DNA from 3 places in the Rhizobium sp. USDA 3886 genome. Region 2 is predicted to be linked to each of the others. Evidence: riboswitches for the same ligand, from Rfam matches in the RefSeq annotation. Region 2 holds a riboswitch; each other region holds the start of a gene.
The links. A riboswitch is a leader RNA that binds a small molecule or an ion and turns the genes downstream of it on or off. The one in region 2 is predicted to bind thiamine pyrophosphate.

Region 1 (9,752 bases), on a different contig from region 2:
CGGATACGCTGACCCTCAGGAATGTCACGATCGCAGCCAAGCTCGGCGAGGAGATCGACCAGTGCGGCGGCTTTGCCGTTCGCGAGACGGATGTCACGATCAGGGCCGGCGAGAAGGTCATGATCAATGGCGATCACAATGTGAATCGCAAACTGCTGTTCCAGGCGCTCGCCGGCCTCTGGCCCTGCGGCCACGGCAAGATAGGGCTGCCGCCTGCCAACGACATTCTCTTCTTTCCGCAGGTAGCCTATGTACCGGGCGGCACGCTACGCGAAGCACTGTCCTTCCCGGAACCGGCGACCACCTACAATAAGGAAGATGTCGAAACAGCACTTGAAAAAACCGGCCTTGGTCACCTCGTCACACGTCTCGATACACGAGCCCGCTGGGACAAGGTGCTGGATTCCGACGAGCAGAAGGCGATCGGCTTTGCCCGCCTGCTGCTCGTTCGCCCGCGCTGGATCATTTTCGATGAAGTGCTGGAAGGGCTTGAGCTGGAATGGCAATCAACGCTGATGGCAGTACTAACGATGCTGTCCGGGTCCACCATGATCTATATCGGAAGATCCGACGCTTACCTCGAAGCTTTCAATCCGCGCACCTTGCATTTGCACCCGCTGGCGGAAAAAATCGAGCAACCGACTGTTCCGAAGACCGGGACTGGCACAGCACATGCACCGGCTCCTGCCCTTTGAATAGTTGGTTCACATCTGCCACATGAAACGGGAGGACGCACTTTCGTGTCAGCCTTCCAGCGCTTCGCGCAGCATTTCGAGCTCCAGCCATTCCTCTTCCATTGTCGTCAAGCTGTCGCGTAGCTTTTCCATCTCCGCCGCAAGCCGATTGAAGGTAGCGGAATCCTTGCTGAAGAGATTGGGGTCTGCCATCTTTTCTTCGCGCTTTGCGATTTCAGCTTCTGCTTTGGCTATCTCCTTCGGCAGGTTGTCGAGGGCGAATTTCTGCTTGTAGGAGAGCTTGACCTTGCCCTTCGAGGTGTCTGCTGCAGGCGTCGTGGGCTCCGCTCTCGGCTTTTCCGCCGGCCTTTTCGGCCCTCCTTCGCTCCTCCATTGCGCCCTTGCGCTGGGCAAGCATGTCGGAATAGCCGCCGGCATACTCGATCCAGCGCCCATCGGGCGCATCGGGAACGGTGGGTGCAATGGTCGATGTCACCGTGCGGTCGAGAAAATCGCGGTCGTGGCTGACGAGGATGACGGTGCCGGGGAACCCCGCCACGATTTCCTGCAGCAGGTCCAGCGTCTCGAGATCGAGATCGTTGGTTGGTTCATCGAGGATCAAAAGGTTGATCGGCCGAGAGAGGATGCGCGCCAGCATCAGCCGCGCGCGCTCGCCGCCCGACAAGTTCTTGATCGGCGTGCGCGCCTGTTCCGGCTGAAAGAGGAATTCCTTCATGTAACCGGTCACATGCCGCTGCTCGCCGTTCACCAGCAGGCTCTCGCCGCGCCCGTCTGTCAGGTAGTTCGCGAGCGTATTCTCTGGATCGATATCGTCGCGCTTCTGGTCGAGTGTTGCAATTTCGAGGTTGGTGCCGAGCTTCACCGTGCCGCTATCCGGCGCGAGCTGTCCCGTCAGCATCTTCAGAAGCGTCGTCTTTCCCGCGCCGTTTGGCCCGACCAGGCCGATGCAATCGCCGCGATGGACGCGGATCGAAAACGGCGCCACGATCAAACGGTGGCCGAAGGTCTTGGTAATCTTCTCTGCTTCGATCACGAGCTTGCCGGATTCCTGCGCGTCGGACACGGCAGCCTGCACAGTTCCCTGAGGCCCCTTGTGGCCCCGATACTGGGAGCGCATCGTTTGCAGTTCGCCGAGGCGGCGCATATTGCGCTTGCGCCGCGCCGTCACGCCGTAACGCAGCCAATGCTCCTCGCGCTCGATCGCCTTACCAAGTTTGTGTTGTTCCAGCTCTTCCGCCTCAAGCACTTGATCGCGCCACGCTTCGAAATGCGCAAAGCCACGGTCGAGCCGCCGCGACGTGCCGCGGTCGAGCCAGACGGTCGCGGTCGAGACCTTTTCGAGGAAACGACGGTCGTGGGAAATTAGGACCAGCGCGCTCCGGCTTTTCTGAAGTTCACCTTCCAGCCATTCGATGGTCGGAAGGTCGAGATGGTTCGTCGGCTCATCAAGTAGGAGAATATCCGGTTCGGGCGCCAGCACGCGGGCGAGCGCGGCCCGTCGCGCTTCGCCGCCAGAGAGGTTGTTCGGGTCCTCTTCGCCGGTGAGGCCGAGATGCGAGAGAAGGTAGGCCACGCGATAAGGATCATCGCCCGGTCCGAGACCGGCTTCCGCGTAAGCTTGCACGGTCTTGAACCCCGCAAAATCCGGAGCCTGCTCCAGATAGCGCACCGTCGAGGACGGATGGCGGAAAACCTCGCCCGATTGCGCTTCAACGATCCCGGCCGCGATCTTCAGAAGGGTCGATTTGCCCGAACCGTTGCGGCCGACCAGACAGATCTTGTCGCCGGACTCGACCTGCAGGTTCGCGCCGGCCAAGAGAGGCGTGCCGCCGAAGTTCAGGAAGATATCATCGAGTTTCAGAATGGGAGGGGCCAAAATCAGACTCCGGAAAGATCATAGGGACGGGCAAGGATGATCGCCCGGCCGCTGCCGAGCGTGAAGCGAACCTTGCCTTCCGCAACGTTGGAAATGGTGCGCGAGGAGCCGAAGGGCAAATGAAAATCGGCGAGCGGGTAGCGTGCATTCTCGATGAAAAGACCATGCAGCTCGCTGAAGCCGGACACCGAAAACAAACTGTTCTTCGGCAAGTCGAGCGCGATCGAACCGGCGAGAAGCGGCACGGCCTCCTCCGTTCCGGAGGTGAGCAGAATGTCAAAACCCTGTTCGGCGAGGCTGACGGCATAGAGCAGGTGCTGCAGCGCATGGTCCGAGCGCTCGCCACTGAGCGCGCCGGCAAGGACCAGGCGCCGTGCACCGCGGGCAATTGCCTCTGCCACGGCGATTTCGCCGTCCGTTGCGGCCTTGGCGGCGGGGTAGGGCTGTTTCGGGACATCCGGAAACGTGCCTTCCAGATCCGGCGGCGTCGAATCAAAATCCCCGACCCAAAGCTCCGGAACCACGCCGAGTGCTGCCGCATGCCGCATGCCGCCGTCGGCCGCGATGAAGCGGCTGCCCGAGATTGCAGAACGCAGACGTTCGGTCGGGCTGAGTTCGCCGCCGAGCAGGATCGTGAAGATGGATTGGCTCATGGGCATGCCCATAGCGCAAAGCGGGGGTCAAGGGAAAGGGGCAGGTCGGCCGGGCATATCCTTGTCGCGCGACAGGAAGACCTTTTCGTAGCCGCCGATGAAACGCTCGAAGAGCGCGGCAAAGGTATCCACATCCTCTTTCGGCCAATCGGCCACGATCTCAGAAACGATCGACAGCTTCTGCGCCTTGATTTCCGAAAGAAGCCGCTGTCCAAGCGGAGTCATCACGACGATGATGCGCCGTGCGTCCGCCTGCGATGCCTCGCGGCGAAGCACGTTGCGTCCGACCATATCCGCGACCACGCGGCTTGCGCGAGATGGGTCGATGCGCAGCATCTCGGCGATCGCGCCAACTGTGACTTCGCCGGCCGGCTGGGCCCTGCGGATCGCATCCAAAACATCGAGATGGGAGAGTTCGAGACCCGGCGCCACACTCTGGATCGCCAGCCGCCCAATCAGCCGGCGGCCGGTCATCAGGCGCATGCGGGTCATGCTCCGGCCAATGCGGGGAACGCCGTCCACATCAAGAGAAGTGGCGTCGGATTCATCAAGTTGGGACGCGGTTTCGCTCATATATGAATCATAACAGAGCGTTTGCCAAATGAGAACATGCTTGTGTCATTCGCATGCCATTGACATTTATATGCCATAGGCACATAAACAACCCGTAAAAGTCGGAACAATTTTTTCATGGATATGCAAACAGTGCCCACGCCGCTCGTGACGGATCACCGGCGGCGGCTCATACTCTTCTTTTTCCTGATGACGGCCATGTTCATGGCGACGCTCGATAATCAGATCGTCTCGACGGCACTTCCAACGATCGTCGGCGAGTTCGGCCATTTGGAACGCTTCGGATGGATCGGCTCGGCCTATTTGCTGTCGCTCAGCGCCGTCATGCCGGTCTACGGCAAGCTCGGCGATCTGTTTGGCCGCAAATATGTGATGATGACGTCAGTCGCCATATTCACCATCGGCTCGGCCGTATGCGGTTTGGCCGTATCGATGAATACGCTGATTGCTGCTCGCATTCTGCAGGGACTTGGCGGTGGTGGCATTATGGTTTCAATCTTTGCCGTCAATGCCGATCTCTTCGAACCGCGCGAAAGAGCCCGCTACCAGAGTTACTCCAGCCTCGTCCTGATGGCGTCGAGCGCCGTTGGTCCAGTTCTTGGCGGCATGATGAGCGACCTCTTCGGCTGGCGTTCGATCTTTCTCATCAATGTGCCAATCGGCTTTGCGGTGCTCGCGGGCCTTGCCTTCATGCTACCCTACCGCAAGCCGCATCGCCGCCCGAAGATCGACTACGCCGGCGCAGCACTTTTGGCGATGACAACGACGAGCATTGTGTTGACGGCCGATGGCAGCCAACTTTTCGGCTCTCTCGTTTCGCCTTTAAGTCTGAGCATCATCGGCTTCGGCGCCATCTGCGCGATCGCCTGGGTTTTTGTGGAGCGTCGTGCGCCCGAGCCGATCCTGCCGCTGCCGCTCTTTCGCAATTCGACCTTCAGCCTCTTGCTGGTGATCTCCGTCATGAGTGGTGGAATCGCGATCGGCATGGTGAATTATTTTGCGCTGTTTCTGCAGACGACCACGGGCCTTTCGCCATCGCGGGCGGGCTTGCTCTTCATTCTTCTCACGGGCGGGCTGGTTTGCGGTTCGCTTTCCGCCGGGCGGATCATCTCGAAGACAGGACGCTACAAACCCTTCGCAGTTGCAAGCTTCTCGTGCAGTGCGGTCGCCTTCGCCACGCTCTCGCAAGTTCATGCGGGTACGCCGATCGCCTTCATCGGGGCGCTCATGATGATACATGGGATCGGCATCGGTCTCGCTCAGCAGGTGCCGGTGATCGGCGTGCAGAATGCAGCTCCTGCGGGTGATGTCGGCGCCGCGACCGGCTCTGTGACCCTTTCGCGAATGGGCGGCGCCTCGATCGCCATTTCGATCTATGGCGCGATTATCGGCTCGCAGCTTGCAAAAATCGGCCACTCCATTCCGCTTGTTGCCGATGTCGAGCAACTGACGCCGAAGATGATGGCTGCCCTTCCCGAAGCAAGCCGCCTGGCTGTCGCCGATGCTTATGCCGCAGCCTTCATGCCGCTCTTCATGACCTCCTGCGCCATTGCCCTGATAGGGCTTGCAGCGGCACTCATGCTGAGGCCGGTTCAGCTCCCTCGAACGCGTGAAGAGATAAGCCCGGCAACAGCGGCCGCCGAAGCTGCCGAATAGGCGCAGAAGCTCCGCTTCGCCCTTGTCACAGCGACTTCATGACGATACATCTGCCGACGCTCTAACGGGGTGCCGCGTGTCCAAAGACATCCGGCTGAGAGGCTTCGAGCCAACCCGCGGAACCTGATCCGGTTAACACCGGCGGAGGGATTAGACGCGTGACATTCGGCAACGCCCTTTTCCCGTTCAAACGAAACTCAAGGAGGAGGCGTGCCATGTCCGGCCGCACATCGATCATCTCTTCGCTGACCGCAGCATTTTTCGCCGCGACGCTTGGCTTGTCTGCCGCGCACGCCGCGGAAAAGACGCTCACCATCTATACTTATGAAAGCTTCACGTCCGAATGGGGACCTGGACCTAAGGTCAAGGAGGCTTTTGAGAAGACATGCGGCTGCACGGTCAATTTCGTCAGCGTTGCCGATGGCGTCGCACTGCTTTCGCGCTTGAAGCTCGAGGGGGTCTCCACCAAAGCTGACGTCGTCCTCGGCATCGACACGAGCCTCATCACCGAAGCCAAGGAAACCGGCCTGTTCGACGCAAGCGGCGTCAATGCCGGCGCTCTGAAGGTGCCGGGCGGCTTCGTGGACGATGTCTTCGTTCCCTACGACTACGGCCACTTTGCGATCATCTACGACACACAGACGATCAAGAACCCGCCGCAGAGCATGGAGGATCTGGTCGAGGGCGATCCCGCGCAGAAGATCGTCATCGAGGATCCGCGAACCTCGACGCCCGGTCTTGGCCTGCTGCTCTGGATCAAATCCATTTACGGCGACAAGGCGCCGGAAGCTTGGGCTAAACTCAAGAACCGCATCCTGACGGTCACGCCCGGCTGGTCCGAAGCCTATGGCCTGTTCACCAAGGGTGAGGCACCGATGGTGCTCTCTTACACCACGTCCCCAGCCTACCATATGGTCGTCGAAAAAACCGATCGCTATCAGGCCGCAGCTTTCTCTGAAGGCCATTTTATCCAGATCGAAGTCGCAGGTCTTCTGAAGAATGCGCCGACCAAGGATCTCGCTCGCGATTTCCTGAAATTCATGGTGACACCCGCCTTCCAGGATACCATCCCGACGAACAATTGGATGATGCCCGTTTCCGCAACCTCTGAGCCGCTCCCGGACGCCTTTAACAAGCTCGTCAATCCGGCCAAGACCTTCTCGATGAGCCCTGACGACGTCGCCAGGAACCGCAAGGCCTGGATCGACGAGTGGCTCGCAGCGATGAGCGTGAACTGATGCTGCAGACCGCGGCTGAACGGCAGCGTGCATTGACCGGCGGGGTGATCAGCCTCGCCGCAGTCACGTTGTTTGTCGGCCTGGCAGCATTCTCGTTGCTTATTGCCGGCGGGGGATCGGCCATCGCCGGCATTCTTTTCGATCCTTATCTTCTGCGTGTGCTGCGCTTCACGCTGCTGCAAGCGCTGCTTTCAACCGCACTTTCCATCGCCTTAGCAATTCCGGTTGCACGCGCGCTCGCTCGCCAGCCGCATTTTATAGGCCGCATCTGGATCATCCGTCTGATGGCGATTCCAATGGGGCTGCCGGTGCTGATCGGAGCACTCGGCCTGATTGGCATATGGGGCAGGCAGGGGTTGTTGAACTCTCTGCTGGTGAAGGTCGGGCTCGACGAACCAATAAGCATCTATGGGCTCACGGGCATCCTTCTCGCGCATATCTTCTTCAACCTGCCGCTTGCCTGCCGGCTGATCCTCGCGGGTCTCGAACGCGTGCCCGCCGAATACTGGCTGATGGCAAGCGGTCTCGGCATGCGGCCCCACTCGGTTTTCCGCTTCATTGAATGGCCGGCGATCCGCCCGCTCATTCCCGGGATCGGTGGATTGATCTTCATGCTCTGCGCCACCAGCTTCACGCTGGTGCTGACCCTCGGCGGTGGCCCGGCGGCGACCACGATCGAAGTTGCGATCTACCAGTCGCTTCGCTTCGATTTCGATCCCGGCCGCGCAATCGCCTTGTCGCTCCTGCAGATCGCGCTCACGGCGGCGATCCTGGGCGCGATGACATTCTTTCCACCGGCCGGAGATGAAGGCTTGACCACAGGCAGGGACATCAAGCGGCTGGATGGCAAAGGCCCAGGTGCCAGATTGGCCGACAGGCTGTTGTTGCTGATCGCCGTGCTTTTCCTCGGCTTGCCGCTTCTATCCGTTATCGCGGCAGGATTGCATGCCGATCTCATAAAGCTGCTGCAGGAGCCGATCTTCTGGCAGTCGGCCGGAACGAGCTTCGCAATCTCGCTTACCGCGGCTCTGCTCTCGGTCGCCCTTTCGATGGCCATGATACGTGCCCGGCATGCAATTGTATCGAAACGGCGGCGAGGCATTACCGACCGATCCTTTTTTGCGGCCATGGGCAGCGCTTCGTCGATGGTCCTGCTCGTGCCGCCGATCGTGCTTGCGACCGGATGGTTCATGGCACTGCGGCCTTTCGGCGATGCGACGCGCTTTGCAGCCTTGCTCGTCGTTCTCATCAATATGCTGATGGCGCTTCCCTTTGTCATGCGCGTACTGGAGCCGGCCTATGTTGTGCATCAGCGCCGGACGCAGAAACTGTCCGCAAGCCTGGGTATTGCGGGCGCGGCCCGATTGAGATTCATAGACTGGCCGGGCTTGAAGAAGCCGCTGCTCACTGCCTTGTCATTCGCCATGGCGCTCTCACTTGGCGATCTCGGCGCCGTCGCGCTCTTTGGCTCCGAGGGTTTTGTCACATTGCCCTGGCTCGTTTATAGCCGCATGGGCAGCTACAGGACGAACGACGCCGACGGCCTTGCGCTTATCCTCGGCGTTGTTTGTCTACTGCTGACGATCGCTGGAACCGCAGGCCAGCCAAGGCGGGAGAATGGCAATGACGGCCGCTGATCAAGCCGGGATCGAAATGGAGGACGTGCGCTTGAAGCTCGGCACGCACGCTTTCCATTTCGATTGCCGTCTGCCGGCCGGCCGGATCGTCGCCGTGAGCGGCCCTTCCGGCGCCGGAAAGTCAACCTTTCTCAATCTGCTCGCCGGCTTTGAACGACCTGACGTCGGCCGCATTCGGATGCACGGCGCCGATGTGACGGCGGCCTATCCGGCGGAGCGTCCAGTCTCGGTCGTCTTCCAGGACAACAATCTCTTTGCCCATCTCGATATCTTCACCAATGTCGGTCTGGGGATCGATTCGACATTGAACCTCACTGCCGAGGACCGGCGAAACATTTCCGAGGCGTTCGAGAAGGTCGGCCTCGCCAATTTCGAACGGCGTATGCCCGCAACGCTTTCTGGCGGGGAGCGGCAGCGAGCAGCGTTTGCGCGGGCGCTCGTGCGAAAGCGCGCCGTTCTGCTCCTGGATGAACCTTTTGCAGCGCTTGATCCGGGCTTGCGCGCAGACATGGCCGAGCTGCTGCTCGGCTTGCATATGGAGACCGGCAACACGGTGATCATCGTTTCGCATGATCCCGACGAGGTGCGTCGCATCGCCGACTACGGTGTCTTTATCGATAAAGGGGCGATCGTTCTTGCCGCGCCACTCGCCGATTATCTCACGCGGGAGGACATGCCTGCGCTACGGCAATTTCTGCGCCGCTGACGAATCTCACGCTTGCACTGGCACTTTCGCCACAATTTCATCCGAGCGAGAGGACACCCTAACGATGCCACGCTTGCTAAAATACAACGGCGCTACAATTAAGCAGAGTCTCGCTATGCAACCGATGCGGAAATCAGTTACAGCAATGGCTTGTGTCTTCCCGTTGTGCAGTGCGAGAACCGGGATGGACGACTGTTGAACCCCGTTGGAAGCGGCCGGATCAGACATGCGGCAAACCGGCCGAAAAGCAAGATGACTCGGAGAGCCAGACTGGACAGCATGACGACGTGGAAACGCCCCGCGCCCTCCAGTAACGTGCTTTCTGTGCCATACCGGTGGAGCCGCCGCGCATTACTGGTGTCTGCGGCCGCAGTCGCGCTTAATGGCTGCCAGTCGATCATCGAACAATCGTATCAGCCGACCGTCTCTCCCTCTGCCAATCCGCAGATCGTCGATGAAGTACAAAAGAACGATCCGCGTGCCGCCATGGGTGCGCGCGAACATCCGCGTATCGTTGCGAGCTACGGCGGCGAATACAAGGATGCCAAGACCGAACGCCTCGTTGCCCGCATTGCCGGCGCGCTGACGGCGGTTTCGGAAAATCCGAGCCAGTCCTATCGCATCACGATTTTGAATTCACCGGCGATCAATGCTTTTGCACTGCCGGGCGGCTATCTCTATGTAACCCGCGGCCTGCTGGCACTCGCCAACGATGCTT
Region 2 (9,752 bases):
GTGATCGTTTCCCACTCGCCGCTGATCGCTCGAGGCATTGCCGACATGGTGCGGCAGATGGTGGGCGACTGCGTGCCGCTCGCCTGGTCCGGAGGCAACGTGCGCGGAGAGCTCGGCACCGACGCCGGCGGCATACTGCGGGCAATCGAGGCTGCCTGGTCCGCTGCAGGTGTTGCCGTCTTCGTCGACCTCGGCGGGGCGGAAACGAACAGCGAGATGGCGATCGAGATGCTCGGCCCGCCGCGCTCGGCACGCGTTGCGATCTGCAACGCTCCATTGGTCGAAGGCGCAGTTATCGCTGCGGCGGAAGCCTCCGGCGGAGCATCGCTGGCGAAGGTCGTCGCCACAGCCGAGGAGCTTTCACCCTGATGAGCCGCGAACTGCAAATAGAAACCATAAAGGCCAAGCCATTGCATGTCAGCTGTCAGACGGACGTCGAGGTCAGGCATGGCGTGGGGCTGCACGCGCGCCCGGCCGTGACGTTCACCCGGCTTGCAAAATCGTTCCCGTGTTCGATCGAAGTTGCAGTCAACGGCAGTGATGTCTGGCTGAACGGCAAAAGCATCATCAAGATAATGGGTGCCAGAATCCGGAAAGGATCGGTTCTGCGCATAAAAGCCGACGGAATTCTGGCAGACGAAGCAATCAAGGCATTGAAGGAACTCGTCGAACGCAATTTCGATGAGGACAAGAAATATGGCCGAAACGGATAGGCTGAGAGCAACAAGCGCCTCTCCCGGGGTCGCGCACGGACCGGCCTATCTGGCCGAGCTGCCGGGTGTCGCCCCTTCATCTCAACGGCAGATCACTCCGGGCTACCAGGCGTTGATGGATGCCATCGAGACGTCGATCCGCGAGCTTGAAGGCCTTGCCGGGAAATCCGATGCCGAAAGCCGGGACATCATCGATTTCCAGATCGAAGTCCTCCGAGACCCGACCATAGTGGAGACGACCGAAGCGCGCATGAATGCCGGAGAAAATTCGATCTTTGCATGGGTGGGCACGCTCGACGACTACATCGGCGAATTGGAGACAGCAGACGAGGAGCAGGTGCAGGCCCGCGCTGTCGATATCCTGGACATCAAGAACCGCGTGCTCTGCGCGTTGGCTGGAACGCCGGTTGCTGATTTCCCCGCTGGCTCGATCTTCGTCGGCAGAGACATGGAACCGAGCCGCTTTCTAGCGCATGACTGGTCGGCGGGCGGCGGCATCGCTCTCTTCAATGGCAGCGCCGCCGGCCATGTCGCGCTGCTCGCACGAGCGAAATCGATCCCGATGGTCGTCGGCGCAGGGCGTTTCGCGGTTTCGGAAGGCGACCCTATCCGGGTCGATGCCGATGCCGGCGCAGTCGTCATCCATGCCGGCGATGCCGCACGCGTTTCGCACCGAACGATTTTGACGCCCGCCGGTCAATGCCCTTGCGACAATGGCGAAATATGCACAGCCGATGACACTCGGGTCGTGCTGTCCATCAATATCAACGATGCAGCAGAGCTGGACGCGGTTGACCCGGCAACGGCAGCAGGCATTGGATTGATGCGGTCTGAATTTGCGGTTTCGTCCGTCGCTGACGCGGCAAACGAAGAAAAACAGCTTGCCGTCTATCATCGCGTCCTGAAATGGGCGGAGGACCGGCCGGTGACAATCCGTATGCTGGATATCGGCGGAGACAAGCCGCTTACCGGGCTCGATGATCCACCAGCGGCGACGGATCTGCGGGGTGTCCGCCTCTTGCTCGCTCGCCCGGAAATTGCCCGCGTGCAGGCACGCGCCCTGCTGCGTGCTGCAGTTTACGGCAATCTGCGCGTCATGTTGCCCATGGTGACCTTTCCGTCGGAAGTCGACGAAATGCGCCGATTATTTCATGAAGAGGCCGCGCGCCTCACCAGCCGCGGCATATCTCACCTCGTTCCCCCAATCGGCATGATGGTGGAAGTACCGATAGCCGCACTGATGCTGGACACGTTTGAAACGGCTGATTTTTTCTCCTTTGGAACCAACGACCTCACGCAGTATCTCACCGCTTCCGCCCGTGATCGCGCGGGCTCGCAGATGTACCTCCACCCAGCCGCACCGGCCGTGCTGCGTTTTCTTAAAGGCGCAATGCGGCTTGCAACACAGGTAGGCAAGCCGGTCAGCATCTGCGGAAGTATCGCAAGCGATCCGCAACGGCTTCCGGGACTGCTCGCGATCGGTTTGCGGCATTTTTCCGTGGCGCCCGAACAACTTCGCGCGATAAGATCAGCAATCGTCGGATTGAGAGCCGATGGAACAAAGGCAGTCGGAGACTAAAATGGCGCGCGACGACACCGAAGACGCCATTATCGCTTACAAGTCCATCCTGGCGCAGATCATCGACAACCGGCCTTCCGGAACGCGCCAGCGGCTTGCGACCGAGCTTGGAAAGCACCGCAGCTTCGTCACGCAGATTACAAGCCCGACCTACGCCACACCGCTGCCGGCCCGGCACCTGGCGACGATTTTTCGGGTTTGCCACGTTAGCGCTGCCGAGCAGGAACGTTTTCTGGACGCCTATCAAACGGCGCATCCGGGAAAACTTCCAGAGCTTGGCCATGCTGACAAGTTGCGGCAACTTTCCCTCATGGTTCCGGATTTCGGGGACGAGAGGAAGAACCGCCTCCTGGAGGAGGCCATTTCCGACCTCGTGCAAAAAATTGCCGCGCTTTCCGGAGGCGCGGATTGATCGGAGGTTCACGGGATCAGTTGAGAGCCGCAATCTATATCGCCTTGGGGAGGGCTCGATGAAGAAGTTCATGAACACCGCGGAAACCATGGTTGCCGAAAGCATGGAAGGTTTCGTCCGCGCCCATGAGGCGTTCGTCGTGTTCGGCACTGGGCGGAAATGCATTCGCCGTCGCCACCTCACGCCGGGCAAGGTCGCGCTCATCTCCGGCGGGGGCGCCGGTCACGAGCCGATGCATATCGGCTTCGTCGGCAAGGGAATGCTGGACGCTGCCTGTTTCGGGCACATTTTCACCTCACCGACGCCGGACCAGATCGCGAGCGCCATCGAGGAGGCGGACACGGGCGCCGGATGCCTGCTCATCATCAAGAACTACGACGGCGACGTCATGAATTTCGAGATGGCGATGGAAATGGCCGCTGATCGGCACAGGATCGAGACTGTCGTCGTCAGCGACGATATCGAGACGGCAAGGACCGGCGAAGGCCGTGGACGCCGCGGTGTCGCGGGCACGCTGGTCGTCGAGAAAATCGTCGGTGCAGCCGCAGAACAGGGCCTGGAACTTGGGGAGCTAAAGCGGATCGGTGACCGGTTGAATGGCCGTATCCGGACAATGGGCGTGGCGCTCGGTGGGGTCACGATGCCGCAGAACCAGCGGCCGACATTTTCATTGAACGCCGACGAAATGGAAATGGGCATCGGCATCCACGGGGAACCGGGCCATTCGAGAGAGCGCTTCTCCTCAGCCGAGGCCATAATCCGCCATCTCTGCGAGACAATCTCCGCAGACATCTCCATACAGCCGGATACGAAGGCCCTGCTCTTCGTCAACGGCCTTGGCGCCACGCCGCCGGCCGAACTTTACCTTGCCTACTATGCCGCTCACCGCTTCATGGAAGAGCGGATGGTCCACATCGAACGCGCGCTGGTTGGCACCTATGTCACCTCGCTCGACATGCAAGGCCTGTCGGTCACGCTGGCGTTGCTGACCGACGAGGAGATAGCTTTGTGGGACGCACCGGTGGTAACGGCGGCGCTGCGTTGGTCGCCGTAAAGGAGGCTGCCGGATACGACCTATGCCTGCTGAAGCCGCGCGCGCGGCAGCGGCGGGAAGGCAAGCGCTATCGCCACAGCGCCGAGACCCACGACGGCTGAGCCGATGAAGAGCCAGGAATAGTTGGCGAATGTATCGAAAACCCAGCCGCCTGCGAGCGGGCCGAACGCCATGCCGATGCTTGAGAGCATGGTCACCGCGCCAAACACCGTGCCGATGATGCGCGGTCCGAAATACTCCCGGGCCAGCACCGCATAGAGCGGCATCACGCCGCCATAGGCGCCACCGAAAATGACGGCGAGCGCATAAAACTCGCTAAGCTGGCTGACGACGAGATAGGTCGCGATCGCAAGCGCCTGGACCATCAGCCCGGCGACCAGCACAGGTTTGACGCCAAGTCTGTCGCCGAGCACACCGAAGAGAACGCGGCCGCCCAGCCCAGCCAGGCCTTCGACGCTGTAGATGCTGACGGCAGCCATCGGCGCCACGCCGCACACCATCGCATAGCTCACCATGTGAAAGATCGGTCCCGCATGCGCCGCGCAGCAGGCGAAGAATGTCAGTCCGAGGACAAGGAGCTGCGGCGAGCGGAACGCTTGCTTGATCGACATCCCCTCACCCTCGGCGATCAGACCCGGGCTTGCATCGGCAGGGTTAGCGGGAGCCGGCGAACGGCGGATCAGCAGGGCCGCCGGCACAAGCAGCGCCCAGGCCACAATGCCGATGACGAACATGGCTGTCCGCCAGTCATAGGCCGAGATCAGCCAGCGTGCGAAAGGCGAGATCGTCATCGGCGCCACTCCCATGCCGGCGGAGACCAAGGAAACCGCAAGGCTGCGGTTCGTTTCGAACCAGGCGGTGGTGGTCGCGATCATCGGAGCGAAGAAGGCGCTGGCGGCAAGGCCGACGAGAACACCGTAAGTCAATTGAAATGCAAGCAGCGACTCCGTCTGGCTTGCCAGGACGAGAGCAAACCCCAGGAGCCCTGCGCCGGTCAGCACGACGATGCGCGGGCCGAAACGGTCGGTTGCCGCACCCCATGCAAAGCCTCCGACGCCCATGACGAGAAAATTGAGCGTCATGGCGCTCGATATGCCGGCGCGAGACCAATGGGTCGTCGTCGCCATCGGTTCCAGGAAGATTGCCAGCGAAAACATCGCGCCAATGGCGACACAGGTCATCAATGCGCCAGCACCGACGATGACCCAACGGTAAGAAAAGCTCATGTCCATTATCTCCCATGATCTCACGTGACGCCGCGAATGGCTTCTGGCGCCGCAGCGCCTCACCGACCTAGGACGTTCTGGCAGGCCCAAGATCGACATGGGGTTGAATTTTTTTGGCAAGATCCGGCGTTTTGATTCCGGCGGGTAATCGATCGCCATCGTCCCGGCGCAATACGGCGGGCGCTTGAGCCCGACGCAGAGATGCCCTGGTGCTGAGCACCTATGTCCCGATGGAGGTGCTCGCGCGCGTTGTCATAGTCCCTCTGGTCCTAGCCTCGTTTCTTTCCGGACTCGTCCACGCACTGGGAACGGCATGGGGCCGGTTTCGACATTACCGGGTCCTGGCGAAATTCCTGCCGGCCATCACTGCCATGGTGTTCCTGCTGTTGCAGATGGAGGGAATAGTCTATGTGGCAATGGCGTCGCTTCAGCCGACCATGCCGAACAATGACCTTCTCGATCTTCGGCGCCCGCTCGTCATCCATGCCGCCGGCGGCCTCGTCGTATTGCTCGTGACGACGGCGCTGTCGGTGTAAAAGCCGCGCGGAATGACCCGATACGGGTGGCGCAGACATCACCCACCGCGAGCGGCCGCGCATGAGCCGCCATTCCCCGCCTGGTTCGACGTTCTTCTCTGCCTTGGAACCCCAGTGGCGGCGCATAGAAGCGTCGCACCGTATCTTCGTTGGAAAGCAGGCAGAGGTGATAGGCGCCGTCGGGCGACTCCCTTGTCTGTGGCTGTCGGATAAGGAAAACGTGTCTGCGCGTCGCCCGGGGCGAACGGCGTTGGACGAAATCCTCTGCAATCGCCGCTGTCACCGTCTCCGTTGCAACAGAACGGCTCTCAGGAAGCCCGACGGCGCTTCATGGGCGTGGACGGCCGTGGCAAACGCCATCCCGATCGCCGCAAGTGTCATTCGCATGGCGCGTCCTGGCTTTCACGTGCGTCGTGGAACGCGCCAGCCTCCACGATCCCGACAGGATTCGTCACTTGCTTCCGTCGAACGGATCGGCCAGCGCCGCCACCGGGCGACTTATCGGATACTTGATGACGGAGACCTTCTCCGCGAACTTGACGTCGCCGTTTTCCTTGAGGAGCGTGCGGAAGCTTGAGTGCATGCCGCCATCCTGATAGGCGAGCGGCGTGAAGCTTTTGGCGGCCAGTTCCCGGTATTTCCGATCGTCGGCGGACGATTTGGCCACGACCGCCGGATCGGATGGATCGATGCGCTCCGGGCATGCCGCGAGCGGATCGCCAGGATCGCCGTCCTTGAATTCGGCGTCGAAGACGTACTTCCTGCTACAGGCGGCGACCCTCGGCTCGCGTCGCCGAACTTCGAAGATGTCGTAGCCTTCCTTGAGGTTCTTCCAGAAGGCGAAATTCGGGTCGTCGCGATGTGCTGCCAGGTTCTTCGGCGTCATGCGAAATGGATAGGCCTGGACCTGGAGCGCTTGCTGCCCGCCTTTCAAGGCCTTCTCGACCACGGCGTAAATTTCCCCCACTCCCTGGTCGGTCAGCGCAAAGCAGCCCGACGACGAGCAGGCGCCATGTACCATCAGGGCCTCGCCGGAATAACCGAGTGCGGCTTCCAGACGGTTCGGATAGCCGAGGTTGAAGGAGAGATAGAATTGCGATTTTGGATTAAGACCTCCCATCGAGACGCGGTAGAAACCCTCGGGCGCCTGTCGGTCTCCGGTCTTCGTCTTGGGGCCAAGCTTGCCCGACCAACGGCACATCGGATAGACCTTGAGCAACGCGTATTTGCCGCTGCCGTCGACTTTCCAGACCTCCAGTTCGCTTTCCATCTTGAAGATGCGCACGAGGACTGGACTTTCCGGCTTCATGCCTTTGGCCCGCATGCTGGCCAGCAGCTTCGGCGGTACGTCGTGCGACGGCTCGCCGAGACCGTCGAGCGACTGCATGCAGCCGCTGAGGGCCACCGCGACGACGGCAAGCGCCAACCCGCGAAGGTATCGCCGGCCCCGGTTTATTTGATGCTGAACATTAAAAAACGTATTTAACTCACTGTTGTGGCTTATAAATATCGACATGCTGAGAGTCATGCCCTTCCTTCTTGTCTGGATTCGAGCGAACGGAAATCAGACGGAGGCAATCGGGGGGCGCTGCTCGACAGGTTCGAGAACGCCCGCAAAGGCAATGGCAGCGATAACGCCAAACGCGACGGCGTCCGGCTGCGAATAAAGGAGATCGGGAGCCTGTGCGACGATGCCGTCCTGCTGACAGTGCATTCCCGAAACAGATCGGCCGTCACCGCGATGGTGTCCATCGGAGGTCGAAGGGACACCGACGATGACCTGGTCGGCGCGGGCGCGATCGACTGGCGCGGCGATGCAGGGCGAGGCAAGCGAACCCAGCAGCATCATGGTCGCGACAAAGACGTTGATCAACAGGCGCATCGGCTCGTTCTTGCAGGGGTCATCCCTGATTCAGCGTCGTCATAATGGTGAAGTTTGCCTTTTCGGTCAACGAGAAGGCCCGAGTTTCCCATCGCAGCCTCTCGACGTCCAATGGTGGCAGGACTCAACCTGCCCCAAACAAGGTCCAGGACAACTGCGGTTGTTCATCCCGCCCGTCGACTATCTTTCTGTTGCCTGGTTTCTCCTCTGCGTGCCGAGTACCGCCTGGCCGCGGCATCGCGATCACCTCGCTGCTTGCCAACGCGCCAGCAGTCTTCCAATCTCTGGCCAGCTGCGGTCACAAGCCAGCCATGCACTTTTTTCAGGGTGACAGATCGGCGTTTGTCTGCGAAGAAGATCACAATGAGAGACAGGGGCGTTCGTTGCGAGACGGGCTGAGAAGTACCCTTCGAACCTGAACCGGATAATGCTGGCGGAGGGAGTCGCTCGGAGCCTTCGGTCTTGCTGTGCCTGGCTCCCGGCGTCTCTGCCCCGCCGGAAAGGGGCAAAATGCCGAAACAAAATTCGCCAGGAAGACTGGTCACGGCAATGCGCGCAACGCCGCCGCTCGTTCATTGCATCACCAATTATGTCGCGATGAATATCGCCGCCAATGTCCTGCTTGCCGCAGGCGCCTCGCCCGCCATGGTCCATGCCGAAGAAGAGGCCGGCGAGTTCGCCGCAATCGCCGGCGCGCTGACGATCAATATCGGCACGCTTTCGGCGAGCTGGGTGAAGGGCATGCACGATGCAGCCAGATCGGCGGCAAGAAACGGCAAGCCTTGGGTTCTCGATCCGGTCGCCCATTATGCGAGCGGTTTCCGGCGCGAAACAGTGGCTGGGCTGATCGATCTCAATCCCACAATCATTCGCGGCAACGCATCGGAAATCATCGCGCTTGGCGGAGCCGAAAGCCGCGGCCAGGGCGTCGACAGCCGCGACACCGTCGAGCAGGCGGAAGAGACGGCACGCGACGTCGCTATTCAATATGGCGCTGTGGTCGCCGTCACCGGCGCGGTCGATTTCGTCACCGATGGCGCAAACGCCGTGCGCATTGTGGGCGGATCACCGCTGATGCCCCAGGTGACGGCGCTTGGTTGCGCGCTCACCTGCCTCGTCGGTGCCTTTGCCGCAATAGCGCCTGAGGAGCCTTTCGATGCCACCGTCGCGGCACTGGCGAGCTTTGCCGTCGCAGGTGAAAAGGCAGCTGCGCTCGCAGACGGCCCCGGTTCCTTTTCATGGCGCTTCCTTGACGCACTTGCTGGGCTTGACGGCACGACGCTCGATGCAGCGGCGAGGGTGACGCCGGTATGAAGCGCTTCGATCTTTCCCTCTACCTCGTTCTCGACCCGGACCTGTGTGCAGGAACCGGCATGGTCGCGACGGCCCGCGCCGCCGTTTCAGGCGGAACGACGATCGTGCAACTGCGCAATAAGCAGGCCGGTACGGCAAGCCTGATCGAGACCGGCCGTGCGCTGAAAACCGCGCTTGCCGGAACCGGCGCCCTTCTGATCGTCAACGACGACGTCGAGGCGGCTATAGCGGTCGATGCGGACGGGTTGCATATCGGTCAGGACGATCTGGCCACCCGCACCGCACGCGAACGGATCGGACGGTCGATGATCCTCGGACTTTCGGTGGAGACCGAGGAATTGGCAGCGGCCGTCGATCGGGCGGTGGTCGACTATGCCGGCATCGGACCCGTCTTTGCCACATCGACGAAGCCGGATCACAAGCCTCCGATCGGCATTGATGGATTGTCAAGGCTGGCGAAAGCCTGCCCCGTACCGGCGGTCGCAATCGGCGGTCTCAAGGCAAAGCATGCAGCGGACGTCCTTGCCGCAGGCGCCAAGGGGCTTGCGGTCGTTTCCGCCATCTGCGGCACACCCGATCCGCGGCAAGCTGCCGCCGACATCACTCGCGCAATCCGAAGGGCACGCGCATGATCTACAACGTTCTTTCCATCGCCGGGTCCGACCCTTCGGGCGGCGCGGGCATCCAGGCCGATCTGAAGACCTTCTCGGCACGCGGCACCTACGGCATGGCCGTTGTGACGGCCCTGACGGCCCAGAACACCCAAGGCGTTTCCGGCGTCCATGCCGTGCCGCCTGACTTCGTGGCCGAGCAGATCCGCATGGTGTTCGCCGACATCCGCGTCGATGCGGTAAAGATTGGCATGATCGCCAATGCGCCGATTGCCGAAGCTGTCGCTAACGCGCTTTTGCCGCATCGCCGCATCCCGATCGTGCTCGATCCGGTGATGATTGCCAAGGGAGGTGCCGCGCTCCTCGATGTTGAAGCCATCGACATTCTCAAGACCCGGCTTTTGCCGCTCGCAACGCTTCTGACC
Region 3 (9,752 bases), 130 kb from region 2:
CATCACGCGCTGACGCATGCCGCCGGAAAGTTCGTGCGGAAACTGCTTGATGCGTCTTGCCGGTTCGGTGATCTGCACGGCGTCGAGCATCCTCAGCACCACGGCTTCGGCATTTTCGCCGCCCTGATGCTCCCGGATCGCCTCTGTCAGCTGCGCGCCAATCGACATGACTGGATTCAGTGACGTCATCGGCTCCTGAAACACCATGGCGATATCGCCGCCGCGCACACTGCGCATCGCGCGGTTGGAGAGAGTCAGAAGGTCCCGCTTTCCAAGCAGGATGCTACCGGAGGTGACGCGCAGCGAGGTCTTCGGCAAAAGCCCCATGACGGCAAGTGACGCCACCGATTTTCCGGAGCCGGATTCCCCTGCGATGCAAAGCGTCTCACCGCTTGTAAGATCAAAGCCGACGTCCCTAAGCACCGGCTTCAGGCCTTCGGGCGTCAGGGCATCGACGCTGAGGTTTCGAACGGAAAGAACAGGCGCCCCAATCGAAGACAAGATCACGCGAATACGATCCTCGGGAAGTAGAAGGAAACCACCCAGTTCGGCTGATCGACGATTTCGCTGATGCGAAGATCCCCGCAGACCGAGCAGAGCAGGTAGGCATCGATGGCGTTCATCCCATGTTCGGCGCCGAGCAGGTCGACCATGCGCATGACGCTTTCGCGTGCGCCCGTCATCAGGTCAGGACCGATGCCGGTCGTGACTTCATAGCCTGCCCCATCGAGATGCCGGGTAACCGGCTCGGTTGTCGTAAAACGCGGCGTCTGGAGCCTCGCGTCCTTGACGAGTTCGATCGTCGCCTCGACATTCATCTGGCTTTCGATCGCCGTGCCGCAGACTTCGCCGTCGCCCTGCGCGGCATGGGTGTCGCCGATCGAAAAGAGTGCGCCTTCGACCTCGACCGGAAGGTAGAGCGTCACGCCGGCCGTCAGATCGCGAATATCCATGTTGCCGCCGACTCGGCGAGGCGGCACCACCGAATGCGTGCCGGCCTCGGCCGGAGCAAGGCCGATCGTGCCGGCGAACGGCTTCAGCGGTACACGGCCGCCGGGGCCATAAAGTGCCGGCACCATGCTGTTGGCGTCATAGGACCAAACATGCAACGCCGGGTCCTTGAACTGATCGGCAAGCAGACCAAAACCCGGAATATTGGCGGTCCAGCCGACGCCCGACGGGACGAATTTGCGGAGCGTCACCTTCAGCGCATCGCCGGGCTTGGCGCTTTCGACGTAAACCGGACCGGAAACCGGGTTGATCTTGCCGAAATCGAGATTATTCAGGGTCTCGAGCGTCGCATCGTGGCCAAGCTGGCCCCCGGAGGAATCCAGGCATTCGAAATGGATCGTCTCGCCGGGCTTGGCGATCACGGCCGGTGCGAAGTTCTTGTTCCAGCCGAAATTGTGCTGGGCGCGGTGAATGGTGTGAGTGCAGGCGATGCACATGGGGTGTCTCCCTCGCTTTATTGTCGCCCTCCCGTGGGCGGGAAGGCGTTCGATCCGTTCAGGGTCTACTGATTGACGTAGATCGCGTCGTAGTTGATGACGCGCGTCGGATCGATGTAGATGTTGTCGGCGCCGCCCATGCGCAGCGACTTTGCAACGACGCGCCGCTCGTTGATCACCGGGACCCACGGCGCATCAGCCATGATGTCGGTGAAGATCTTGCCCCAGGCAGCGGTGCGCTCTGCGACCTTTGCCGGGTCGGACATGGAGTCGGCCGCAACCGCCCGCTTGTCGAGATCGGCGTTGCAATACCAGGACCAGTTCCAGCCGCCCGGAACCGCGCCGGCGCAGCCGAGGATCGGGCCGTAGAAGTTCGACGGATCCGGGAAGTCGGCGATCCAGGCCATGCCGCCCGACCAGATCATCGGCGCTTCGCCTTCCGTGCCGCCGGCCGAAATGACGTTCGCCTGCGCAAGCGCGCGGATTTCGGCCTTAATGCCGACGGCTGCCAGATCCTGTTGCAGCGCTTGCGCGATACGTGGCTGCGGGTCTGTGTTGGTCGAGTAGAGCGTGGTTTCAAAGCCGTCCGGGAAGCCTGCTTCGGACAGTAGCGCCTTTGCCTTCGCAACATCGTAGGAGTAACCGGCAAACGACTTGTCATAGCCCGGCATCAGCGGCGGCAGCGGCTGGGTGGCGGGTGTGGCGCGGCCGTTGAGGATGCGCGTGATACGCTCCTTGTTGATCGCCAAGTTGACGGCCTGGCGAACCTTGACGTTGTCGAGGGGTTTCACTTTGGTGTTCAGCGTCACATAGCCGGTATGCAGCTGTTCGCCGTCGACGATCATCTGCGGGCCCTCGGCCGAATTCTTGATTTCAAGGAACTTTGCCGGCGGAATGCCGTCGCCGGCGATATCGACCTCGCCCTTCTGAAGGCGAAGCAGTGCCACCAGCGGCTCCTGGCCCACTTCGACGGTGAAGCTGTCGATATGCGGCGTGTCCTTGACGTAATAATCCTTGTTGCGCTCGAAGATGAGCTTCTGACCGATCGTCCAATCCTTCAGGACGAAGGTGCCGGAGCCGACCGGCTTCTTGCCGAAATCACCGGCTGCTGCCTCGACCGCCTCCTTCGGCACGACCGAGGCGAAGTTGATTGCGAGAACATGCAGGAATGTGGCGTCGGGGCGGGAGAGATTGAAGACGACCGTGCCGTCGTCGGGTGCCTCGATGCCGGAAAGTGTGGCCGCCTTGCCGCCCGTCACATCTTCAAAGCCCGTGATGGCGCCAAAGAAGCCGGCGCCAGGCCCCTGCGTCTTCGGATCGACGGCCCGTTCGATGGAATATTTGACGTCGGAGGCGACGACTTCGCGGCCGTTCGAGAATTTCACGCCCTTGCGGAGCTTGAAGGTATAGGTGAGGCCATCCGGCGAAACGCTAATGGTTTCGGCGAGCGAGGGCACCAGGTTCGGCGTGCCGGGCTCATAATCCATCAGCCGGGAATAAAGGCTCTTGATCATCGACCAGTTGACCCAGTCATAGCCGATTGCCGGGTCAAGCGTGGTGATGTCGTCCTTATAGGTGACGATGATATCGCCGCCCTGCTTGGGCGTTTCCTGCGCCATGACCGAGAGCGGAGCGAGCGCCATCATCGTTGCCGTGGTTGTGTGTTGAAGCCAGTGTTTGAACATCGTGGTTCCCCTTCTTTGGTTGCTGTCAACGTGTGCGGATGCGCGGATCGATGACCGGCGCGATGAGGTCGGCAAACAAATTGCCGATGACGATGGCGAGCGCCGAAACCAGCGTGACGCCCATGATGATCGGGATGTCCACCTGCTGGATCGCCTGCCATGCGAGCTGGCCGATGCCCGGCCAGCCGTAGACGGCTTCGACGACAACCACGCCGCCCATGAACTGGCCGATGTCGATGCCGATCATGGCGATGATTGGGAGGACGGCGTTGGGAAGTGCATGGCGGAAGATGATGCGGCGGGACGAGAGCCCCTTGGCACGTGCGGTGCGAACATAATCCTGGTTGAGCACGTCGATCATTGCCGAGCGCACCATGCGCGCATACCAGCCGGCGCCGAGAATGCCGAGGGTAGAGGCTGGCAGCACCACATGGGCGAGCGTGCCGTAGCCGCTCATCGGAAACCAGCCAAGCATCACGCCAAAAACGTAGAGCAGGAGAAGTGCCACGACGAATTGCGGCGCTGAGACACCGACGAAGGAGGCCATCATCACCAGCCGGTCGACGAAGCCGCCGCGGCGCACGGCTGCGATCGTGCCGAGGATCAGACCGAGCGTCACTTCGACCAGGATACCTGCGAGCATCAAGGTCAGCGTAGCGGGCAGGCGTGCGGCAATCAGCGTTAAGACCTCGGTCTTCTGCGCATAGGAGCGGCCGAGGTTGCCGGAAAGCAGATTGGCGAGATAGGTCCAGAACTGCAGGAGCAGCGGCTGGTCGAGGCCGAGCTGGGCGCGGATATTGGCAACAGTCTGTGCCGTGGCACTTCGGCCGGCGATCATGCGGGCCGGATCGGCCGGCAATGCATAGAGCAGCAAGAAAGTGATGGCGGCAACGCCGAGGAGGATCAAAGCGGCCTGCATGAGACGGCGAAGAACGAGAAAAGCCATCAGCCTCTCCCCCGCTGCGTCGGATCGAGGATATCGCGGAGCGCATCGCCGACGAGATTGAAGGAAAGGGCCGTCAAGAGAATGATCGCGCCGGGAAAGAAGACGAGCCAGGGAGCCGCCTGGAAATAGCTCTGGCTTTCGAAGATGATATTGCCCCAGGAGGGCTGCGGCGGCTGAACGCCGATGCCGAGAAAGGAAAGTGTGGCTTCGAGAAGCACGGTCGTGGCGATGCCGAGCGTTCCCCAGACGATGGCCGTCGGGATCAGGTGCGGCAGGATATGCATGAAGAGAACGCGTAGATGCCCGGCACCGAGCGAGCGTTCGGCCATGATGAAGTCGCGCTCGGCAAGGCTACGGGTTTCCGTGTAGACGATGCGCGCCACCTGCACCCAGTTGACGAGCGCGATCACCATCGCAACGATCCAGAGGCTTGGCCTCAGGAGAGCCGCGAGCATGATGGCGAGAAGCAGCGCCGGAAAGGCCGTCATCAGATCGGTGAAGCGCATCAGCACGTTGCTGGCGAAGCCTCGAAGATAGCCGGCGACAATGCCGATGAAGAGACCGATTGCCACTGCGATCCCGTTTGCCACCAGACCGATGACCAGAGAGGTGCGGGCGCCGAAGAGCAGGCGCGAGAAAAGATCGCGGCCGAGCGTGTCCGTTCCGAGCAGGAATTGGCCCCCCGGTGGCAGCGGCGCTCCGTCGAGCGACAGGCCGTCGAACATTTGGTCGCCGGGGTTAAAAGGAGCAAACCAGGGCGCACCGAGTGCAAGGATGATGACGAAAACAACGACGACGAGGCCGAAGAGTGCCGATGGCTGACGCACGATGGCTTTGAGAACACGCATCAGCCGGCTTCCGGCAAGGGCTCGGCACCACCGAGAATGAAGGCGGCGATCTGTTCCATCGGCAGGCGGCGGCGCATCGCACAATCGCGAAGGATCGCGTAGGCGCGTTCTTCGTCAATGGCGCGAACGCTCATCAGCTTTTCGACGGCGGCATGAACGAGTGGGCGCAGCCGCACACGTTCTTCCAGATATAGCATCTGCGCGGCAGCTTGCTTGCGCTCCTCGTGGATCGAGACGGCCATGACCAGAGCGGGATAGACGGCGGAGGTGGCGATCGGCTTGGCGATGATCGCGCCCGCACCCTGTTGCAGTGCCCAGGCGATGCGACCCGGCGCTTCAGAACCGAGCAGCGCGACCACGGGGCAGGGCACCGCGCCGTTCCACGGCAAGAGATCGTCCCAGCCCTGATCCGCATCGACGATCACCAGATCAGGCAATTCGGCGGCCGAAAGCGGCGCCCATTGCTGTGTCGGGCGAATACCGAGCAGGCGCAGTTGGCGCATCAGCCTTTCGGTGTTGCCATCCTCGCGGTGGATGACCGCAACATGCCAGCCTGTGAAATTAGGCGTGTCTCTCATGACACCACCCGCAGTCTCGGCGCTGCCTGCCTGCTACGTCCAGTAAGATAGGGGTCGGCGGCGAGCGGGGGACGGGAGGTGACGATATCGAAGCCGTTTTCCGAATTGATGCGGCCGAGGTGAAACGGCAGCGCTGCATGGTTTGTCTCTGGATCGATCGAAAGTGCGCCAAAGACCGTCGGCCACACATTGCCATAGAGCTCGCGGCGGACAGCTGCCGGCTCGTCGCCGCCTGCAGCGAGGATGGAGTCGGTGCAGAGCCTGACGGCCGTATAGGCGCTGGCAAAGACGCCGGAAACGCGGCGCGCCGCGCCATGTTGCGCAGCAACGCGAACCTTGAATGCGGCGTTTTCCGGCGTGCCGAGATTGTCGAAATAGGATGCGGCGCAAAGCTGGCCTATGGCGGCCCCCGCCGCGATGTCATCCAGCTCGCATTCCATCAGGTCGCAGCTGACGACCGGGCAGTTTTCGGCACCAAAGGCCGGATCGCGGTCGCCGAGCTTCTTGATTGCCTCGAGGAATGCATAGCTCGAAGGGCCGATCAGATTGTTGAGGATGAAGCTCGGACGGCGCTGCTCGATATCGGCGACGATACGGTCGACCGCGGTTTCTTCGAGTGGCAGATAGCGTTCGCCGAGAGTTTCGCCGCCGGCATTGGTGATAAGCTCGCGGGCGAGCCGGTTCATCTCCCAGCCCCAGACGTAGTTTGCGCCGACGAGATAGGGGCGGGCGCCGAAACGCGGGATCAGGTGTTCGAAGAGCGGGATCAGGTGCTGGTTTGGGCAGCCGCCGAGATAGATGACGTTCTCGTTTGCCTCGAAACCCTCATAGGGGCACATGTACCAGAGAAGTCCGTCATGTTTTTCCACAAGCGGAATGACTTCCTTGCGCGCGGCGGACGTGATCGTCCCGACGATATGGCGGCATCCGGTGCGCAGCAGGTGGCGGGCGCCTGCGAGGTAGGCGGCAAGATCGGCATGCGGATCAAAAAAGACCGGCTCGATCGTCCGCCCGGCTGCTTCTGCAAACTCCTCCATCGCAAACTCTGCGCCGGCGCGCGCGTCGCGGCCCATCGATCCGTAGGGTCCGGTCGTCGAAAAGAGAATGCCGACCTTCAGCGCTTCATTCATGCGGAACCCCAAAAACCAAAAGCCCCACGACGCGGTCCCATCGGCGATGGGGCGTCATGGGGCAAAACTGCCCGGCGACTATCGAAGTCATGTGATCGCGGCAGCAATTTGCCTAATCCGCAGGCGTGAATAAAATACAGGCAGTTCGGCTTGTCAAGGGCGCCAGACATGCAGGCTCTGCTTTTGTTGAGAGGGGCTCCCATTCCATCAGGACCACATTGAAGTCATTGACATTGGGGCTTGAACCGGTCTGGAGATGGCCGCCGATCAAGGCGAAGGCCGAGCAGCCATCCCTTCGTCTTGACACCAGCAACACCCGACTCTAACCTTTCCTCATTCACCAGGGGGGTCCCGGCAAGGGGCTGAGATACTGCTGACGTGCGCAGTGACCCGTTGAACCTGATCCAGTTCATACTGGCGTAGGGACGGTGCGAGCGCTTAAAAGGCTTTGGATTCACGCGTGTAATCCGGGCCGGCGTCTTTCCATCATTCCGGCTGAGGACTGGGTCTCCAATCGCAACTTGGAGCCTCAAACCATGAACATTGCCGCAAAGAACCTCACCCCGACCGTTACCACCGGCCCTCTGCCGGCATCCCGGAAGATCTGCATTCCAGGAGAGATTCATCCTGACGTCCGCGTGCCGATGCGCGAAATCAGCGTCCATCCGACTTCGGGCGAACCGCCGGTCATCGTCTACGATTCCTCCGGCCCCTATACGATCGAGGGCGCTGACATCCGTATCGAGGAAGGCTTGCCTCAGCTTCGGCGCGACTGGGTGCTCGCCCGCGGCGATGTCGAGGCTTATGACGGCCGCCATGTGCGGCCGGAAGACAACGGCTTTGCCAGTGGAGAGCGGCTGACGCCCGAATTTCCAGGCCAGCGTCAGCCGCTGCGGGCCAAAGGCGGCAAGGCTGTCACCCAGCTTGCCTACGCGCGCGCCGGCATCATCACGCCGGAGATGGAATTTATCGCCATCCGCGAAAACCTCGGCCGTAAAGCGCAGGGCGAGCCCACGGTCCGCGACGGCGAAAGCTTCGGCGCCCATATCCCCGACCACGTCACACCGGAATTCGTCCGGCAGGAAGTGGCAGCGGGCAGGGCGATCATCCCTGCCAACATCAATCATCCGGAAGCCGAACCGATGATCATCGGCCGGAACTTCCTGGTTAAGATCAACGCCAATATCGGCAATTCCGCCGTCACTTCGTCGATGGCCGAAGAGGTCGAAAAGATGGTCTGGGCGGCGCGCTGGGGCGCCGATACCGTCATGGATCTTTCGACGGGGCGCAACATCCACAACATCCGCGAATGGATCATCCGCAACTCACCGCTGCCGATCGGCACGGTGCCGCTCTACCAGGCGCTGGAGAAGGTCGAAGGCATTGCCGAGAACCTCACCTGGGAGGTCTATCGCGACACGCTGATCGAGCAGGCCGAGCAGGGAGTCGACTATTTTACGATCCATGCCGGCGTACGCCTCCATTACATTCCGCTGACGGTCAACCGTGTGACCGGCATCGTCTCGCGCGGTGGGTCGATCATGGCGAAGTGGTGTTTGCATCACCACCGCGAGAGTTTCCTCTACGAGCACTTCGAAGAGATCTGCGACATCTGCCGAGCCTATGACGTCTCCTTCTCGCTCGGCGACGGCCTGCGCCCCGGTTCGATTGCCGACGCCAACGATGCAGCGCAATTCGCCGAACTCGAAACCCTTGGCGAATTGACGAAGATCGCCTGGTCGAAGGACTGCCAAGTGATGATCGAAGGGCCTGGGCACGTCCCGATGCACAAGATCAAGGAAAACATGGACAAGCAGCTTGCCGTCTGCGGCGAGGCGCCCTTCTATACGCTCGGGCCGCTGACGACCGATATCGCACCTGGCTACGATCACATCACCTCAGGTATTGGGGCTGCGATGATCGGCTGGTTCGGAACGGCGATGCTTTGCTATGTCACGCCGAAGGAGCATCTGGGTCTTCCCGATCGTAACGACGTGAAGACCGGCGTCATCACCTACAAGATCGCAGCCCACGCCGCTGATCTCGCCAAGGGACACCCGGCCGCCCGTCTGCGGGACGATGCGCTGTCGCGCGCCCGCTTCGAGTTTCGCTGGGAGGATCAGTTCAATTTGTCGCTGGACCCCGAAACTGCGCGTTCCTTCCACGACGAGACCCTGCCGAAGGAGGCCCACAAGGTCGCGCATTTCTGCTCGATGTGCGGCCCGAAATTCTGCTCCATGCGAATTTCGCATGACATCCGCGCTGAAGCGCAGAAGGAGGGGCTGGACGCGATGGCGGCAAAATACCGCGAGGGCGGCGATCTTTACATGCCGGTCGAAGCCCTTCAGCATTCGGACGACTGAGATGCGCGTGCTTGTCAAAGGGGCCGGCGTCGCCGGCCTCACCGTTGCGCATGAGCTTTGTAGCCGCGGCGCCCACGTTACAGTCGTGGATCCGAATGAAGGTCTAGATCGCGCCGCATCCTGGCTCGCCGGCGGGATGCTGGCGCCCTGGTGCGAGCGGGAAAGTGCTGGCGAGGCTGTGCTACTGCGCGGCCTCGATGCCGCCGACCGATGGGATGTGATGGTGCCGGGAGAGGTGCGACGGAACGGTACACTCGTGGTCGCGCCAGTCCGCGATCTTGGTGAACTGCAGCGCTTTTCCGGCCGCACGACAGGTTATGAATGGCTGGATGAAGAGGCTATTGCCGGGCTGGAACCGGCCCTTGCCGGTCGCTTCAGGCAAGGCCTGTTCTTCTCCCGCGAAGTCCATCTCGATCCGCGCGGGGCGCTCACCAGGCTGCGGGAGAGGCTTGCGACGCAGGGAGTTTCGTTCATTCGTGACCCCGGCAAGCGCGACTTCGATGATTGTGTTGATTGTACGGGTGCGGCGCAGATCGGCAAGGCCGACGGCCTGCGCGGCGTTCGTGGCGAGATGCTCTATTTGAAGACCCACGAGGTGGACCTTGCCCGCCCGGTTCGCCTGCTGCATCCCCGCATCCCCGTCTACGCCGTTCCGCGCGGCGACGGACTTTTCATGGTCGGCGCTACGATGATCGAGAGTGACTTCGATGGGCCGGTTTCGGCGCGCTCGTTGATGGAACTGCTGAATGCCGCT

Region 1: another riboswitch for thiamine pyrophosphate. It lies ahead of thiB (thiamine ABC transporter substrate binding subunit); the one in region 2 lies ahead of thiM (hydroxyethylthiazole kinase).
Region 3: another riboswitch for thiamine pyrophosphate. It lies ahead of thiC (phosphomethylpyrimidine synthase ThiC); the one in region 2 lies ahead of thiM (hydroxyethylthiazole kinase).

The regions. Positions count from the first base shown of each region.
Region 1 covers NZ_JBWCDC010000001.1:3,272,805-3,282,556, reverse strand. Annotated here, with positions in the region: gene ACZ9BX_RS16630 (ABC transporter ATP-binding protein/permease) at 1-695, shown strand, start outside; partial or broken gene ACZ9BX_RS16625 (ABC-F family ATP-binding cassette domain-containing protein) at 744-2,571, opposite strand; gene ACZ9BX_RS16620 (thiamine diphosphokinase) at 2,574-3,230, opposite strand; gene ACZ9BX_RS16615 (MarR family winged helix-turn-helix transcriptional regulator) at 3,252-3,797, opposite strand; gene ACZ9BX_RS16610 (MDR family MFS transporter) at 3,915-5,453, shown strand; TPP riboswitch at 5,509-5,620, shown strand; gene thiB (thiamine ABC transporter substrate binding subunit) at 5,669-6,691, shown strand; gene thiP (thiamine/thiamine pyrophosphate ABC transporter permease ThiP) at 6,691-8,328, shown strand; gene ACZ9BX_RS16595 (thiamine ABC transporter ATP-binding protein) at 8,315-9,034, shown strand; gene ACZ9BX_RS16590 (M48 family metalloprotease) at 9,287-9,752, shown strand, end outside.
Region 2 covers NZ_JBWCDC010000003.1:1,315,661-1,325,412, reverse strand. Annotated here, with positions in the region: gene dhaM (dihydroxyacetone kinase phosphoryl donor subunit DhaM) at 1-369, shown strand, start outside; gene ACZ9BX_RS29265 (HPr family phosphocarrier protein) at 369-713, shown strand; gene ACZ9BX_RS29260 (putative PEP-binding protein) at 697-2,292, shown strand; gene ACZ9BX_RS29255 (hypothetical protein) at 2,294-2,704, shown strand; gene dhaK (dihydroxyacetone kinase subunit DhaK) at 2,763-3,758, shown strand; gene ACZ9BX_RS29245 (MFS transporter) at 3,779-4,984, opposite strand; gene ACZ9BX_RS29240 (hypothetical protein) at 5,194-5,520, shown strand; partial or broken gene ACZ9BX_RS29235 (hypothetical protein) at 5,627-5,907, opposite strand; gene ACZ9BX_RS29230 (hypothetical protein) at 5,972-6,907, opposite strand; gene ACZ9BX_RS29225 (hypothetical protein) at 7,085-7,402, opposite strand; TPP riboswitch at 7,765-7,861, shown strand; gene thiM (hydroxyethylthiazole kinase) at 7,913-8,716, shown strand; gene thiE (thiamine phosphate synthase) at 8,713-9,348, shown strand; gene thiD (bifunctional hydroxymethylpyrimidine kinase/phosphomethylpyrimidine kinase) at 9,345-9,752, shown strand, end outside.
Region 3 covers NZ_JBWCDC010000003.1:1,444,314-1,454,065, forward strand. Annotated here, with positions in the region: gene ACZ9BX_RS29825 (ABC transporter ATP-binding protein) at 1-507, opposite strand, end outside; gene ACZ9BX_RS29830 (acetamidase/formamidase family protein) at 504-1,448, opposite strand; gene ACZ9BX_RS29835 (ABC transporter substrate-binding protein) at 1,514-3,133, opposite strand; gene ACZ9BX_RS29840 (ABC transporter permease) at 3,159-4,079, opposite strand; gene ACZ9BX_RS29845 (ABC transporter permease) at 4,079-4,927, opposite strand; gene ACZ9BX_RS29850 (ANTAR domain-containing response regulator) at 4,927-5,505, opposite strand; gene ACZ9BX_RS29855 (transporter substrate-binding protein) at 5,502-6,635, opposite strand; TPP riboswitch at 6,968-7,079, shown strand; gene thiC (phosphomethylpyrimidine synthase ThiC) at 7,172-8,998, shown strand; gene thiO (glycine oxidase ThiO) at 9,000-9,752, shown strand, end outside.